DNA from 3 places in the Shewanella sp. 3_MG-2023 genome. Region 2 is predicted to be linked to each of the others. Evidence: predicted binding sites of a transcription regulator. Region 2 holds the regulator's gene; each other region holds the start of a gene.
What was found. Region 2 encodes sigma-54, which starts transcription at its own class of promoters, with help from an activator protein. Its sites were predicted from a motif close to GTTGGCACGNNNNTNGNNT; they were not measured.
Positions count from the first base shown of each region.

Region 1: Q4591_RS13535 (CmpA/NrtA family ABC transporter substrate-binding protein) is a predicted target of sigma-54. The motif match lies at 2,866-2,884, and genes of this name have one in related genera.
Region 3: fliE (flagellar hook-basal body complex protein FliE) is a predicted target of sigma-54. The motif match lies at 3,847-3,865, and genes of this name have one in related genera.

Region 1 covers NZ_JAUOSH010000022.1:85,569-90,401, forward strand. The annotation lists gene Q4591_RS13525 (ABC transporter ATP-binding protein) at 1-189, opposite strand, end outside; gene Q4591_RS13530 (ABC transporter permease) at 228-1,136, opposite strand; gene Q4591_RS13535 (CmpA/NrtA family ABC transporter substrate-binding protein) at 1,307-2,623, opposite strand; gene Q4591_RS13540 (sodium ion-translocating decarboxylase subunit beta) at 3,293-4,423, opposite strand; gene oadA (sodium-extruding oxaloacetate decarboxylase subunit alpha) at 4,432-4,833, opposite strand, start outside.
Region 2 covers NZ_JAUOSH010000027.1:53,753-58,585, reverse strand. The annotation lists gene mgtE (magnesium transporter) at 1-242, opposite strand, end outside; gene Q4591_RS15245 (HPr family phosphocarrier protein) at 441-713, opposite strand; gene rapZ (RNase adapter RapZ) at 739-1,587, opposite strand; gene ptsN (PTS IIA-like nitrogen regulatory protein PtsN) at 1,584-2,027, opposite strand; gene hpf (ribosome hibernation promoting factor) at 2,030-2,317, opposite strand; gene Q4591_RS15225 (RNA polymerase factor sigma-54) at 2,341-3,825, opposite strand; gene lptB (LPS export ABC transporter ATP-binding protein) at 3,960-4,691, opposite strand; gene lptA (lipopolysaccharide transport periplasmic protein LptA) at 4,691-4,833, opposite strand, start outside.
Region 3 covers NZ_JAUOSH010000006.1:98,254-103,086, forward strand. The annotation lists gene fliH (flagellar assembly protein FliH) at 1-625, opposite strand, end outside; gene fliG (flagellar motor switch protein FliG) at 670-1,713, opposite strand; gene fliF (flagellar basal-body MS-ring/collar protein FliF) at 1,703-3,397, opposite strand; gene fliE (flagellar hook-basal body complex protein FliE) at 3,452-3,793, opposite strand; gene Q4591_RS05175 (sigma-54 dependent transcriptional regulator) at 4,022-4,833, opposite strand, start outside.

The DNA of each region.
Region 1 (4,833 bases), on a different contig from region 2:
ACCTTTGGTGGCCTGATATAGCCCCGCCACAATATTGAGTACGGTTGATTTACCACACCCCGAGTGACCAATAAGCGAGACAAACTCACCTTTATTAATTTTTAAATTGACTTCCTTTAGCGCCTTAAACGGCCCATTTGGGGTTGGAAAGTCCATGTCGATATTACTAATGTCTAAAAATACACTCATAAGATTTATCCTTATTCCTCAACGAACTCTTCAACCAGTTAGTGACTTTTATCCCAAGAGAACCAGCGCTGTAGTGCCAGTACGCCACGGTCTAACAAAAAGCCAATAAAGCCAATCACAATCACTGCCGCCATTATTCGTGACAGAGATTCTGAACTGCCGTTTTGGAACTCATCCCAAACAAACTTTCCAAGCCCAGGGTTTTGCGCCAACATTTCTGCGGCAATTAACACCATCCATGCCACTCCTAGGGATAAACGCATGCCAGTAAAAATCAGTGGTATTGATGCTGGTAATACTATTTTCTGTACATGGGTTAACGGTGATAAGCGCAGCACCCGGCTGACATTGAGTAAGTCAGAATCAATGGATGCCACCCCTATTGAGGTATTAATGACCATGGGCCACAAACTACAGAGGGTGACGGTCAACATAGAATTGATAAATGATTTGGAGAACATAGGATCTGGTGACACATATAACGCGCTCACCACCATGGTCACCAAAGGCAGCCATGCCAGTGGTGACACAGGTTTGAATATTTGCACTATCGGATTAACCGCTGCATTAACGGTTTTACTTAACCCCATCCAGATCCCCATGGGGATAGCAATAATGGCGGCTAGTATAAACCCAGACATAACCGTGATAAGTGAGGTCACTATCTGATCGAAGAAGGTTTCCTTACCGGTATACGTTCTGGTTTTCGCTTGATAACTGGGATCGGCAGCCAGCCTTGCATTATTGCGAACTTGTTGGCGCTCATAAAAAGCCGCCGCCTTTTCTCGCTCGGCATTATGCTCTTGGTAAAGCCCATCGAACTGACCTATAACAGCCACAGGACCAGGAAACTTACCTAGGGATGTATTAATATTATTGGCTGTAATTGACCAAATAACCAAAAACACGGTAATACCGATGAGCGGTAATAATAATGCTTTGCTCATTGCCGCTGATTTGGCTAACAACGAAGTTACAGCCGACTTATCCATAGGGAGTCTCTGCGCTAATCTTGCAATGGTTGTCATAGGTCTATCCTCACTTCGATAGCTCTTACTTGCATAAAATCTGAATCAAACTCGACATAAAACTCGAGATAAAGTACTTAAGCTCAGGCTTACAGTTTGTCGCCTTGTTTTAATCCGATACTGAACTTGTTGATATAGGCATTCGGTGCACTACCGTCATACACAATGTCATCAATAAAATGTTGCTGCGGCTTTTTAAAGCCCGTTTCAGTAGCAAAGTCAGGGAAATGTTTGGCATCAATACTTTTATCATCAATTAACGATTGCGCCGCTTTTGCATAGATATCTGGACGGTAAACCTTGGCAGCTATCTCTTTGTACCAAGTATCAGGCTTATCATCTGAAATCTGTCCCCAACGACGCATTTGGGTTAAGTACCAAATCGCATCTGAGTAATATGGGTAGGTTGCGTTATAACGAAAGAACACGTTGAAATCAGGCACCGCGCGCTTATCACCTTTCTCATATTCAAAGGTGCCCGTCATGCTATTGGCAATCACATCGTAATCAGCGCCAACATAGTTAGATTGAGATAAGATTTTCACAGCTGCTGGGCGGTTAGCATTGTTGTTTTCGTCTAACCATTTAGCCGCTTTAATTAATGCTCTAGTTAAGCGAATAGTGGTGTTTGGATACTTTTCAGCAAATTCTGCAGTAATACCAAATACTTTTTCAGGGTTATCTTTCCAAATTTCATAATCGGTAACCACTGGCACCCCGATGCCTTTAAATACCGCTTGTTGGTTCCAAGGCTCACCAACGCAGTAGCCATAGATGGTGCCAGCTTCAAGGGTTGATGGCATTTGTGGTGGCGGCGTAACAGATAAGTAAGCTTCAGCGTCAAGTTGTCCTGAAGTATCACCTTTGTGAGGCGCATAAAAACCGGGGTGAATACCACCAGCGGCTAACCAATAACGTAGTTCATAGTTGTGGGTAGAGACTGGAAATACCATGCCCATTTTAAAGGGCTTACCTTGCTCGTTATATTTATCTACCACAGGTTTGAGCGAGTCTGCTTTAATGGGATGAACCGGTTTACCATCAGCATTTTTAGCGATGTTAGGCTTCATTTGCGCCCAAATATCATTGGATACAGTAATAGCATTACCATTTAAATCCATTGAAAAAGGCGTAATGATATGGGCTTTGGTACCATAACCAATCGTGGCTGCAATAGGCTGACCTGCTAGCATATGCGCCCCATCTAAGCGGCCATCAATCACGCCGTCCAGTAACACTTTCCAGTTAGCTTGAGCTTCGATGGTGACGTATAAGCCTTCTTCTTCGAAATAACCATTTTCATAAGCGATAGCGATAGGCGCCATATCGGTCAGTTTAATAAAACCAAATGTCAGCTCTTCTTTTTCAGGAAAGCCTACTTCTGCAGTGGCAACATTAACTTGCATCGCTGCACCAATACTTAGCGCGACCGCAAGCTGTTTAAAAGACGTTTTCCAGTTCATCGTTTATCCCTTTTAAGTTTAAAATGACTTAAAACAAAAAGGCGCTTTAATTATCCCTAAGGAATAATTAAAGCGCCTTTGCTTTATCGTTAATGTGTTCCATCTTGTCGCTCTGCATAAATATTCAACAAACTGCAGATTAAACCAATAAATAGTCTCAATGACGAGTATTGTTGTCATAGTCCATTCAGTAACCATGCCACAAATGTAAACCACTGTTATAAATGATTAAATGTGTTTGCAACTGAAAAACCTATTGCCCCTAAGCGTCCGTAACGGTGCAAGATAAAATACTGTTGCACTTTTTTGGGCAGCATTTAACTTTAGACTAGCACCGGAACTTGGGGTTTAGTTGCTGACTGTGTAGGTGATTGCGTATGTGATTGTGTATGTGATTGTGTTAGTCGCAGAGTAAATGATTAAGTCATGGCTGTGTCGATAACTAAAGCGATAGATAAGCAAATGAAATTGAGCTACCGATATAAAAAGCCACTTAATCTGGTGATTAAGTGGCTTTTATTTAGTAACTAATGCGAGTAACTAATCTGAATTACTAACTTAAGCTAATTGAGACGCATTAGCTGATGGTTACTCTTGTTGAAACAACTCTGGTTAGCCTAATACCGCAAGTAGTACACCTGCAGCAACAGCACTACCTAATACACCAGCCACGTTTGGCCCCATAGCATGCATCAGCAAGAAGTTTTGGTTATTAGCTTCAAGACCTACCTTGTTAACAACGCGCGCCGCCATCGGCACTGCAGAAACTCCTGCTGCGCCAATCAATGGGTTAACTTTGCCACCAGATAGCTTAGACATGAACTTCGCCATTAATACCCCTGAAGCAGTACCAATACTAAATGCCACGGCACCTAAAATAAGAATACCCAAGGTTTCAATGCGTAAGAACTGTTCTGCCTGTAATTTAGAGCCTACAGCTAAACCTAAAAAGATAGTCACAATATTGATAAGCTCGTTTTGCGCGGTAGAAGATAGTCTATCAACCACGCCAGACTCACGCATTAAGTTACCTAAACAGAACATGCCCACTAAAGGCGACGCCGCTGGTAGGAACAAAATCGTTAGACCGACAACCATCAAGGGAAAGATAATTTTCTCTTTCTTACTGACTTCACGTAGCTGCTCCATTTTGATGCTACGCTCTGACTCATTGGTTAATAGACGCATAATTGGCGGCTGAATTAACGGCACTAATGCCATGTATGAATAAGCTGCAACAGCAATCGCACCTAATAAATCAGGGGCTAGTTTTGAGGCTAAGAAAATCGCAGTTGGACCATCTGCACCACCAATAATCGCAATGGCTGCGGCGTCAGTCATGCTGAACTCAAAACCCGGCACCACATTAAGAGCAATTGCACCTAATAAAGTCGCAAATATCCCGAATTGGGCTGCAGCGCCCAACAATAAGGTTTTTGGGTTAGCGATTAATGCACCAAAATCGGTTAATGCCCCCACGCCCATGAAAATCAGTAATGGAAATATGCCGGTCTCAATGCCCACATGGTAGGCGTACCAAAGTAAGCCGCCTTCTTCAGTGAAACCCGCATTTGGAATATTCGCCAGTATGGCACCAAACCCAATAGGCAATAATAGTAATGGCTCGAAGCCTTTTGCTATTGCGAGATACAGTAATAAACCGCCTATTGCCATCATAAATAATTGATCAAGAGCGAAGTTAGCAATGCCTGTCTCAGACCAAAAGGCCAGTAATCCTTCCATGCTATCTCCTACGCTAATGCTAACAATGGTGAACCAACCGAAACGGCATCACCTTGCTTAACTGAAATATTTTTGATGAAACCTGTTATTGCTGCGCGCACTTCAGTTTCCATTTTCATTGCTTCAAGGATTAACACCACATCACCTTCATTGACGTGATCGCCATCGTTTACCAATACTTTAAAAATATTACCCGACAGCGGTGCATTCATGGTGGCTTTCACTTCATCGCTCACAGGTGCAGCAGCAACAGTTGGAGCAACGGCAGCAGGTGCTGCTGATGTCGGCACGATCTGGCTGATATCGCCTCCTTCGCTTACCTCAACCACAAAGCTTTGTCCTTGCACATTAACAGTGTAGGTTTCAGCGCCTTTTTCAGCTTTAGCCGCAGGCACGGCCATATCATCAGC
Region 2 (4,833 bases):
AGTGAATCTTTTAACTCTTCACCGAGTTCTTCTAGGATTTCACCCGCTTGCTCATGATCAATCAGTTGCCATAACACTTGACGAGTTTTCGGCGGTGATGATTCAAGAATTAATGCGACATCGGAGGCGGCCATGTCATGAAGCATATTTCTGACATGAACAAACATACCGCTACCTAATGCTTGTGTAAGCTGATTAAGACGTTGTTCGGTCAGTTCGCTGTCGATGACTTCAATACCCATTGGCTACTCCTGAAAAGACGATGATGAAATGTTAACTTAACTCACCGGAAAGAATGAAGAAATTTCTAATATCTGATGGCTTGATGCGCAATTCATAAATACGCTAATACTGCTTGGTGGTGTGTTGAGTATAGCTAATAAAATAATGGTAAAGGTGAGTCGCTGTGTTTCCTTGGAGATGTTACTGGGCGCAGGCGGTTAGCTTTCTTCGTCAAATTTATCGTTGATTAACTTGCATACGGCCTCAAGGGCTTTTTCTGCATCACGGCCTTGAGCTTCAACAGTAATGATTTTACCAATGCCACTTTCTAACATTAATAACCCCAATACACTGGCAGCACTGGCTTGTTTCTCACCTTGGATAAGGGTGATAGTTGCGTCAAACTCGGTAGCTAAAATTGCCAATTTAGTCGCCGCTCGCGCATGCAAGCCTAGCTTGTTACTGATGGTAATTTGCTTTGAATAGGCCACCGTTTTGGCTGGCGTTGTGGTTAGCTTATTCAATGCCAAGCTCTCTATGGCGGGCGCTGACTTTGTGCTTAGAGTTGTTGAAACGTTTAGCGAGCTGATCGGCAATATAAACCGAACGGTGCTGACCGCCAGTACAACCAATGGCAATGGTCAGGTAGCTGCGGTTATTACGCTCTAAATGTGGCATCCAAGTGTCAAAAAGGTTTTCAATTTGCCAGATAAACTTATTCACCAAAGGCTGTCGCTCTAAGAACTCTTGCACGGGCGCATCTAGGCCTGTGTAGGGCCTTAACTCAAGCTCCCAGTGCGGATTCGGTAAAAAGCGCACATCAAACATAAAGTCTGCTTCAGCCGGCATGCCATGCTTAAAGCCAAATGACTCAAAATGTACCACTAATTCTTTATCAACACTGCCTAGCAAGATTTGCCGAACATGATCGCTCAATTCGTAGATATTAGTTTGCGAGGTGTCGATATAGTGATCAACCATTTTGGCTATGGGTTCGAGTAACCGCCCCTCAAGCTTAATGGCTTCTTGTAACGAAATTTGATTCTTAGACAGTGGGTGTAATCGGCGGGTCTCACTAAAACGCTTCAGTAACACTTTATCGTTGGCGTTTAAAAAGAAACTGGTAATGCTGGTATCGTCAGACAGTAAAGCAATTTGCTCTTTGAGTACTTTGCCTTGCTCTTCGATATTACGCACATCGACGCTAATGGCGACAAGCTCGTTACTATCTTTAAGCTGTTCAAGCAGGCTGCCAATCAGTGGCAGTGGCAGGTTATCAACACAGTAATAACCTAAATCTTCAAGCACTCTCAGTGCGACTGATTTTCCTGAACCTGAACGTCCCGATACGATGACAAGTTTCATGCAGTAATAACCTGATAAAGTTCTGTAGCGTCATGACTCTTTCGAAGTCGTTTAAGTATCAATTTATCACTGAGTTTCTCTGCCATGCTAGATAATGTGCTTAGGTGTTGCTGGCACTGATCTGCAGGTACAAGAAGCGCAAATAAAATATCTACAGGTTGCTTGTCTATGGCATCAAAGGCGATTGGCTCTTCGCATTTGATTAAAATAGCAATGGGTTCTTCGATATTATCTAAGCGCCCATGTGGAATTGCTATGCCATTTCCTATACCTGTACTGCCCATTTTTTCACGCGCTATTAGACTTTCAAAAATAGCCTGTGAAGAAAGGGTTGGGTACTGGGCAGCCATTAAATTGCTGATTAATTCCAGTACCTTTTTCTTACTGCCCGGAGTGGCACAGGTAGTGCACGCCGGCTGCAGGATGGTACGAAGTTCCATCGTTAATGCTTAGTGAGTTTCTCTTTATGTTTAATTACCTGACGGTCTAGCTTATCTATCAGGGCGTCTATTGCCACATACATATCAGCGTTACGCGATACAGCAAACACTTCACCGCCTTTTAGGTGCAGTTTGGCTTCGGCAATCTGTTGTAGCTTTTGAACATCGAGCACAACGTGAACATTATTGATCTGTTCGAAGTGTCGTTCAAGCTTTGAAAATTTTGTTTGCACGTATTCCCGTAAAGATTGAGTTATTTCAATATGGTTTCCAGTCAGGTTAATTTGCATAGGTCATCCTCCAATAACAAAAGTTATAAGCTTTTGCGTTGGTTTGAGGGAGGGATGAGCATTGCCTCTCGATATTTGGCTATCGTACGTCGAGCAACGTTAATCCCTTGTTCAGCCAATAGTGTCGCCATTTTACTATCACTAAGAGGCTTTTTCGGGTTTTCTGCAGCTACGAGCTTTTTAATAAATGCGCGAATTGCTGTAGAAGAGCATTCTCCACCATCATCGGTACTTACATGGCTTGAGAAAAAATATTTAAGTTCAAAAAGTCCACGGGGGGTATGCATGTATTTTTGGGTCGTGACCCGTGAAATGGTCGACTCGTGCATTTCAACCGCTTCAGCAATATCATTGAGCACCATCGGCTTCATGGCTTCTTCACCGAACTCAAAGAAACCTTGCTGAAATTGTACGATACAGTTAGCCACTTTTAGTAAGGTTTCATTACGGCTATCGATGCTTTTGATAAACCATTTAGCTTCTTGTAAATGACCACGAATAAATTGGCTGTCAGCTTGGCTTGAACCGCCTTTGGCCATAGCTGCATATTGCTGATTAACGCCAATTTTAGGCATGTTATCGGGATTTAGCTCGACCACCCAGCGACCATTCTTTTTAAGTACAGTAACATCAGGAATGACGTACTCATCTTTAATGGGGGTAATTTGCAAGCCTGGACGTGGATTGAGCGTTTGAATAAATTCAATGGCTTCACGTAAATCATCTTCTTTAAGCTTGGTTTTACGCATCAGTAACCTAAAGTCACGACCGGCGATTAAATCAAGATGATCTTTAATCAGTAACTTAACATTATCTATGCAAGGAATTTCATTAGGGTATTGGCCTAATTGAATTAATAGACACTCACTTAAATCTCGCGCTGCAATGCCGACGGGATCGAAGTGTTGTACCCGTTTAAGTACAGCTTCAACTTCATCGAGTTCGATATCGTCAGTGCCTAAGGATTGCAAAATGTCTTCAACGCTCTGGGTGAGGTAACCGCGCTCATCAATGGCATCAATAATGGCGGTTGCAATCACTAAGTCATTTTCAGAAAAGGGAGTGAGGTTTTTTTGCCATTCAAGATGCTCATACAAGCCTTCACTGGTTTCGCCTTGAAACGGCATATCATTACCGCTCGATACTGCGCCAGAGCCAGAAGTCGGCGAGGCGGTATACACCTCATCCCATGTGGTATCCATAGGGAGTTCTTCAGGCATAGAATCTTTAGTGAGCGATTCAGTGGTATCAACCGTTGAGGTGTCTTTTTCTATGGTGACTTGGCTATTATCACTAAAATCGGTGTCAGTTTGCAGGGCGTTTTCTTTTACGGGCTCTTTGGCTTTAGTGAATTCGTCTTCAAGCTCTAATAGCGGGTTTGAATCAAGTGCTTGTTGAATTTCTTGCTGTAGCTCCAATGAGGAAAGTTGCAATAAGCGAATCGCTTGTTGCAACTGTGGGGTCATGGTTAAGTGTTGACCCATTTTGAGTTGGAGTGAGGCTTTCATGTACCGCTTGTCCCTAATTGAATTACATCATCGCGACGAACAGTGTGGGCGCTAGTTTATGATCCTAGAAAAATAGACTAGATTAAGGTTTGTTGTTGGCCGCGAATGCCATACTAAAAACTGAATAGTGCTAACTATAGCTTGAATTGTTCACCTAAGTATACCGACCTAACTTGCTGATTGACTAAGATCTCAGCAGGTGTTCCTTCAGCAATCAAGTTTCCGTGACTCACAATATATGCTCGCTCACACACATCAAGTGTTTCACGGACATTATGGTCGGTAATTAGCACCCCTAAACCACGGCTTTTAAGTTGTTGAATAATTTTCTTGATGTCGATTACTGAGATAGGATCTACCCCTGCAAAAGGTTCATCTAATAAAATAAACTTAGGATTTGCCGCTAATGCGCGTGCAATTTCAACTCGGCGACGCTCGCCTCCCGATAACGCCATACCTTGGCTATCACGGATATGAGTTATGTTAAATTCTTCTAATAAATGTTCCAGTTCTTCAATGCGCTGCTCATTTGATAAGCTTTTGCGAGTTTGAAGCACTGCCATTATATTATCGTGTACTGTGAGCTTACGAAAAATACTGGCTTCTTGAGGTAAGTAGCCAATGCCTTTTCGGGCGCGCAAATGCATTGGATCTGCGGTTAAATCATCTTCATCGATCAGAATGCGGCCCTTATCACTTTTGACTAGGCCTACGACCATATAAAAGGTGGTGGTTTTACCCGCGCCATTAGGGCCAAGTAAGCCAACAATTTGGCCGGTTTTTACCGTCAGGCTGACATCTTTTACTACCTGGCGACTTTTATAACTCTTAGCGAGATTTTCAGCGGTTAACGTAATTTGGGTCATTAGTCATTTTGCTCAGCTGCTGGGGCTGACAATGTCGCCTGCGCCTCAGCGTTAAGTGATTCAGTTACTTCGGGTGTTTCAGTTGAGTTCACAGCCTCTACAGCAGATAAATTGTTGTTTTCAATTATAGCTGGTGGCGTAT
Region 3 (4,833 bases), on a different contig from region 2:
CTAATTGCGCTTCACTGTATAATTGATTAACAAGTGCAGCATCATCTGGGCTAAACCTCAGAGTGACTTGTTGTTTTTTAATCGGTAACGAATCTACCCCTTGACGCAGTACAGATAAAATATGTTCAGGATGAGTTTGTAATTCATTACCGACGATGGATTTGGTCAGATTAATGGATAGCTGTAATAGCTCAGCTTCAATTTCAGCATCAAGCACTAATAAGGGTTGCTCAAATTGCTCAACTAAGCCAGATAAACGCTCAAGCATCTCATTAGCTTTGGCTAAACCCACTTCATAACCTTGTTGTTCTCCTTGGCTAAAGCCTTCAGCGTGACCTTGCTCTAAACCTTCAAGCCGACCTTGCTCCGTGCCTTTCGCTAGCCCATCAAGCTGGCCTTGCTCAAAACCTTCTTGTTCAGCTTCAACTCGAATTTGCTCTATTTCAGCCATGGTAGGCGGTAAAAGGGGCTTGTCTTCAGCAACAGGCTGGGAATTTTGACGTCCTAGTTGGCCAAATAAATTTGAGCCAGTGTCAGTTTTTTGTTGGGAAACATCCGGTAATTGCCAATGGCTAAAATCTTCATCAACTTCTGTTAGGTTATTATTGTTATTAGCTTTAGTCATGATTGGTCTGGTTGTACCTCGTTATAAAATCGGCTTAAATCGGACTATAGGAACTCATCACCACCGCCGCCACCGAGCATAATTTCGCCGCTGTCACTTAATCGACGCGCAATCGCAAGGATCTCTTTTTGAGCAATTTCCACTTCACTGATCCTTATCGGCCCCATGGCTTCAAGATCATCACGTAATAGCTCACCTGCTCGCTTAGACATATTACCAATAATTTTGTCAGATAACTGATCATCAGCACCTTTTAATGCTTTCATTAGCACATCTTGTTGAACTTCACGCAGCAAAGCTTGAATACCGCGATCATCTACATCAATTAAGTTTTCAAACACAAACATCAGATCTTGAATTTGCTGCGCCATTTCTTCATCAGATTCACGCATGGTTTCCATGATCTGGCCTTCAACACCCGTATCAAGGAAGTTCATGATATTGGCCGCCGCTTTCAAGCCGCCCATTTTCGCAGCTTGTGCGCCGCCTTGTCCGGCAAATTGTTTTTCCATGATGTCGTTTAATTCTTGCAAAGCTGCTGGTTGAACTTCTTCTAAGTTAGCAATGCGCATCATTAAATCTAAACGGGTATTTTCAGGGAACTGACTGAAGATTTCAGCCGCTTGATCAGGTTCTAAATAAGATAAAACAATAGTTTGGATTTGTGGATGCTCGTTTTGAATAATGGTCGCCACTTGGCGTGCATCCATCCACTTAAGCGAATCTAAGCCTTTAGCGCCACTGCCCATAATAATTTGTTCAATCAAATTACCGGCTTTGTCTTCACCTAGGGCCGCAGTTAATGCTTTGCGGACAAACTCTTCACTGTTAAAACCAATGGAAGAAAACTTCTGAATCTCTTCCAAAAACAGCTTATGCACCCCAATGACTTTCTCTTGACCAAAGTCTTGCATGGCGGCCATGGCCATACCGACTTTTTGCACTTGTTTTGGCTCTAAGTGCTTTAAGATTGAGGCGGCATCTGCTTCACTTAAGCTCAGTAACAAAATAGCAGTTTTATCAATGCCACTCAGCTCTTCAAGACTAGCCTGTTCGCCTACGGGTGCTGCCAGGGTATTATTTGCCATCTTCTTGTAACCAACTCTTAATTACTTGGGTAGAAAGTTCAGGTTCATTAGCCACTAATGCCCTAATCGACTTAATCATATCATCATCTTTATGCAGGTTTGGTATTTGAATCGAGCCATCATCGGCATAGCTATAATCTGCTTGTTGGCTATTGAGCATACCCAAGGTATCGGCGGCATACTGATCTTCAATCTCAGCCAATTCATGACCTAAGCGCGGCTCTTCGGGCATCTCGACTTCGTCGTTATTAAACAAACGATTTAACATAGGGCGAATCACAAACAAAATCAGCACTAAGACTAAAAACGCCCCTAACACCAATCTCACCGCGCGCCAAAACCAAGGCTGCTCCCACATTTCAGCGGCGGGCAGCTCTTCAATAAGCTGGTTCATAAACGGTACTGTGACCACTTCTAAGCTATCACCACGTTGACTGGTAAAGCCCATCGCCCCTTCAAGTAAGCGACGAATATTGGTTAGCTCTTGTTCGGTGCGCGGAATGCGGGTCACTATGCCACTTTCATCAGCTGGTCCCGGTTTATAATCAATGGCCACCGACACACTGACTCTGCGCACCACACCCACTTGCTGGCGGGTATGGCTGATGGTGGTATCAAGTTCAAAATTACGGGTTGCTTCTCGATGGCTATTGCCATTAACCGCTGTAGTTTGCTCTGCGCCTGCTTCTTGTGGAATATCTGAATCCATAGGAGGCTGATTGGTTAATGCCCCAGGAATGCCACCCATTGATTGACCGCTTGAATTACGCTCTATGGTCATTTCACTGCGTACAGCGGGTAAATCAGGCGAAAATCGTTTCGCGGTTTGCTCAATCGCGGTGAAGTCCATGTTGACATCCACTTGAGAAGTGAAGTTTTCAGGGCCTAGAATAGGCATTAATATCGAATCGATTTTGTTACGATATTCTGCTTCTTGATGCTGCACTAATTCAAGCTCGCGGCGGGCTCTTGAGGAGGCGCCATCTTGGCTACCTGAATTTAGCAGGCGGCCATTTGAATCGGTCACTGTCACCCGGCTTGGCTCTAAGCCTTGTACTGCTGAGGCGACAATATCAACGATAGAGTCAATTTCTTCTTGGCCAAGGCTACCACGACGAACGCTCACAACTACGGTAGCGCTAGGTTTAGATTTATTACGGGCAAACACATTTTCTTTGGGAATAGCTAATATCACTTTGGCGCGGCTAATACTTTTTAGCTCTTCTACCACTCTGGCTAAATTAACTTCTTGGCTTTGTTTAAGGCGGGCTTGCTCCATGCGCTGACTAACACCAAAACCGCTGTCTTGGCTTAAATAATCGGTTGGTTGACTACTGGCTTCAACGCCTGCACGGCCCAGCAGCAGTTTGACATTTTGATATTTGTTTTCAGGAATACTGACTACATCGCCGGAGATTTTATAGGCAATTTTATTCTTATCTAAAACGTCCAATACTTGGATCATTTCAGCAGTTTCCATTTGCCCTAACGGCCTATATTCAGGCTCTTGCGCCCAAATAATCATAAATACTGCCAGCACAAGACATACAGCTAAAGCCAATATCATAGTGATTTGACGCATAAAGTCAGCACTACCAAACGAGCTTTTCAAGCCAGGTTTATTTTCCTGCTGAATCCCTGTGCTATCGACTTTATCTGAATCTAATACTAGATCTGTGCTCACAATATTTACCTACTTCAATACCAGAATATCAACAACAATACTATTAACAAAAGCCTAAACAGGCATACTCATAATTTCTTTATACGCTTCTACAAGTTTGTTTCTCACTTGCACCGTTGCTTCAAATGCAACCCCGGCTTTTTCACGGGCAATCACGGTATCAGATAAGGTCACAGTGCTATCGCCCATCTCTAATCGGGTGGCTAAATTAGCTGAGTTTGATTGTAAATCAGCCACGCCACCAACCGCTTGAGATAACAATTGGCCAAAGTCAGCACCAGAAGTATTACCGACTTTTTGAATCATATCCGCTTGAATAGGTAAGCCAAGATTAGGCGAAATCTCACCCTTTAAGGATTGCATTTCTTGTAAAAAAGGATTTGAACTAATCTGCATTGTAAACTCCATTCGTCGGATATTTGACGACTTAAAAACAGTTACAATAGAATTAGCAAGTAGGATGCCAACAATAGCTTAAATACACTTAAGCCCATGAAAAGAGCTTAAAAACAACTTGAAAGGGTGAAAAACACACAAAATAGAACCGCTTTAGTAACATCAAAGCGGTTAAGCTAATATTTTAGAATTTAGAGTTAAGTATAAAAATGAACTAAACGTCGATATTTAAGCAGGGACTTGAATACCCAAGTCACGCATTTTAGCCATTTTATAGCGCAATGTTCTGGCGCTAATTCCCAGCTTCTCAGCTACGTCTTTACGGCTACCATTACATAGATTTAAGGTTTCCAAAATAATCACATGCTCTTGAGCCTGCAGTTCGCCCCCAAGCCCATCCGTTTCAGCAGCGGCCACGGGTTGCTCATTGGGGCTCAAAGTAACATCTTCAGCTTCAAGAATAATATCCGCGCCAGTTATCTCCTCGCCATTATTCAGTATCAAGGTGCGCTGAATAACATTATCCAGCTCACGGACATTACCTGGCCAGCGATAAGCCAATAAACGACGACAAGCTATCTCATCTAACTCTGGCACTGGTGAGACATTAAATGCCTTAGCATGCTTAACCAGCAAGTGCCTTGCTAAGGGTAAAATATCAGCCGGTCGTTGGTTTAATGCCGGCCAGGTTAGTGGAAATACATTAATGCGGTAATATAAATCTTCTCGAAATGCGCCCGATGTTGCCATGGACTTTAAATCACGGTTTGAAGTGGCAAGTACCCTCACATCAAGGGCTATGGTTTTACGGCCACCTAAACGCTCAACTTCACGCTCTTGCAGTACTCGCAACAATTTGGCTTGCAGCCCTAGCTCCATCTCAGAAATTTCATCAAGCAATATGGTGCCGCCTTGAGCCTGTTCAAATTTTCCAGGGCATGCCTGATAAGCGCCTGTAAAAGCGCCTTTTTCATAGCCAAATAAGGTGGCTTCAAGCATATTTTCAGGTATTGCTGCGCAATTAATGGCGATAAAAGGTT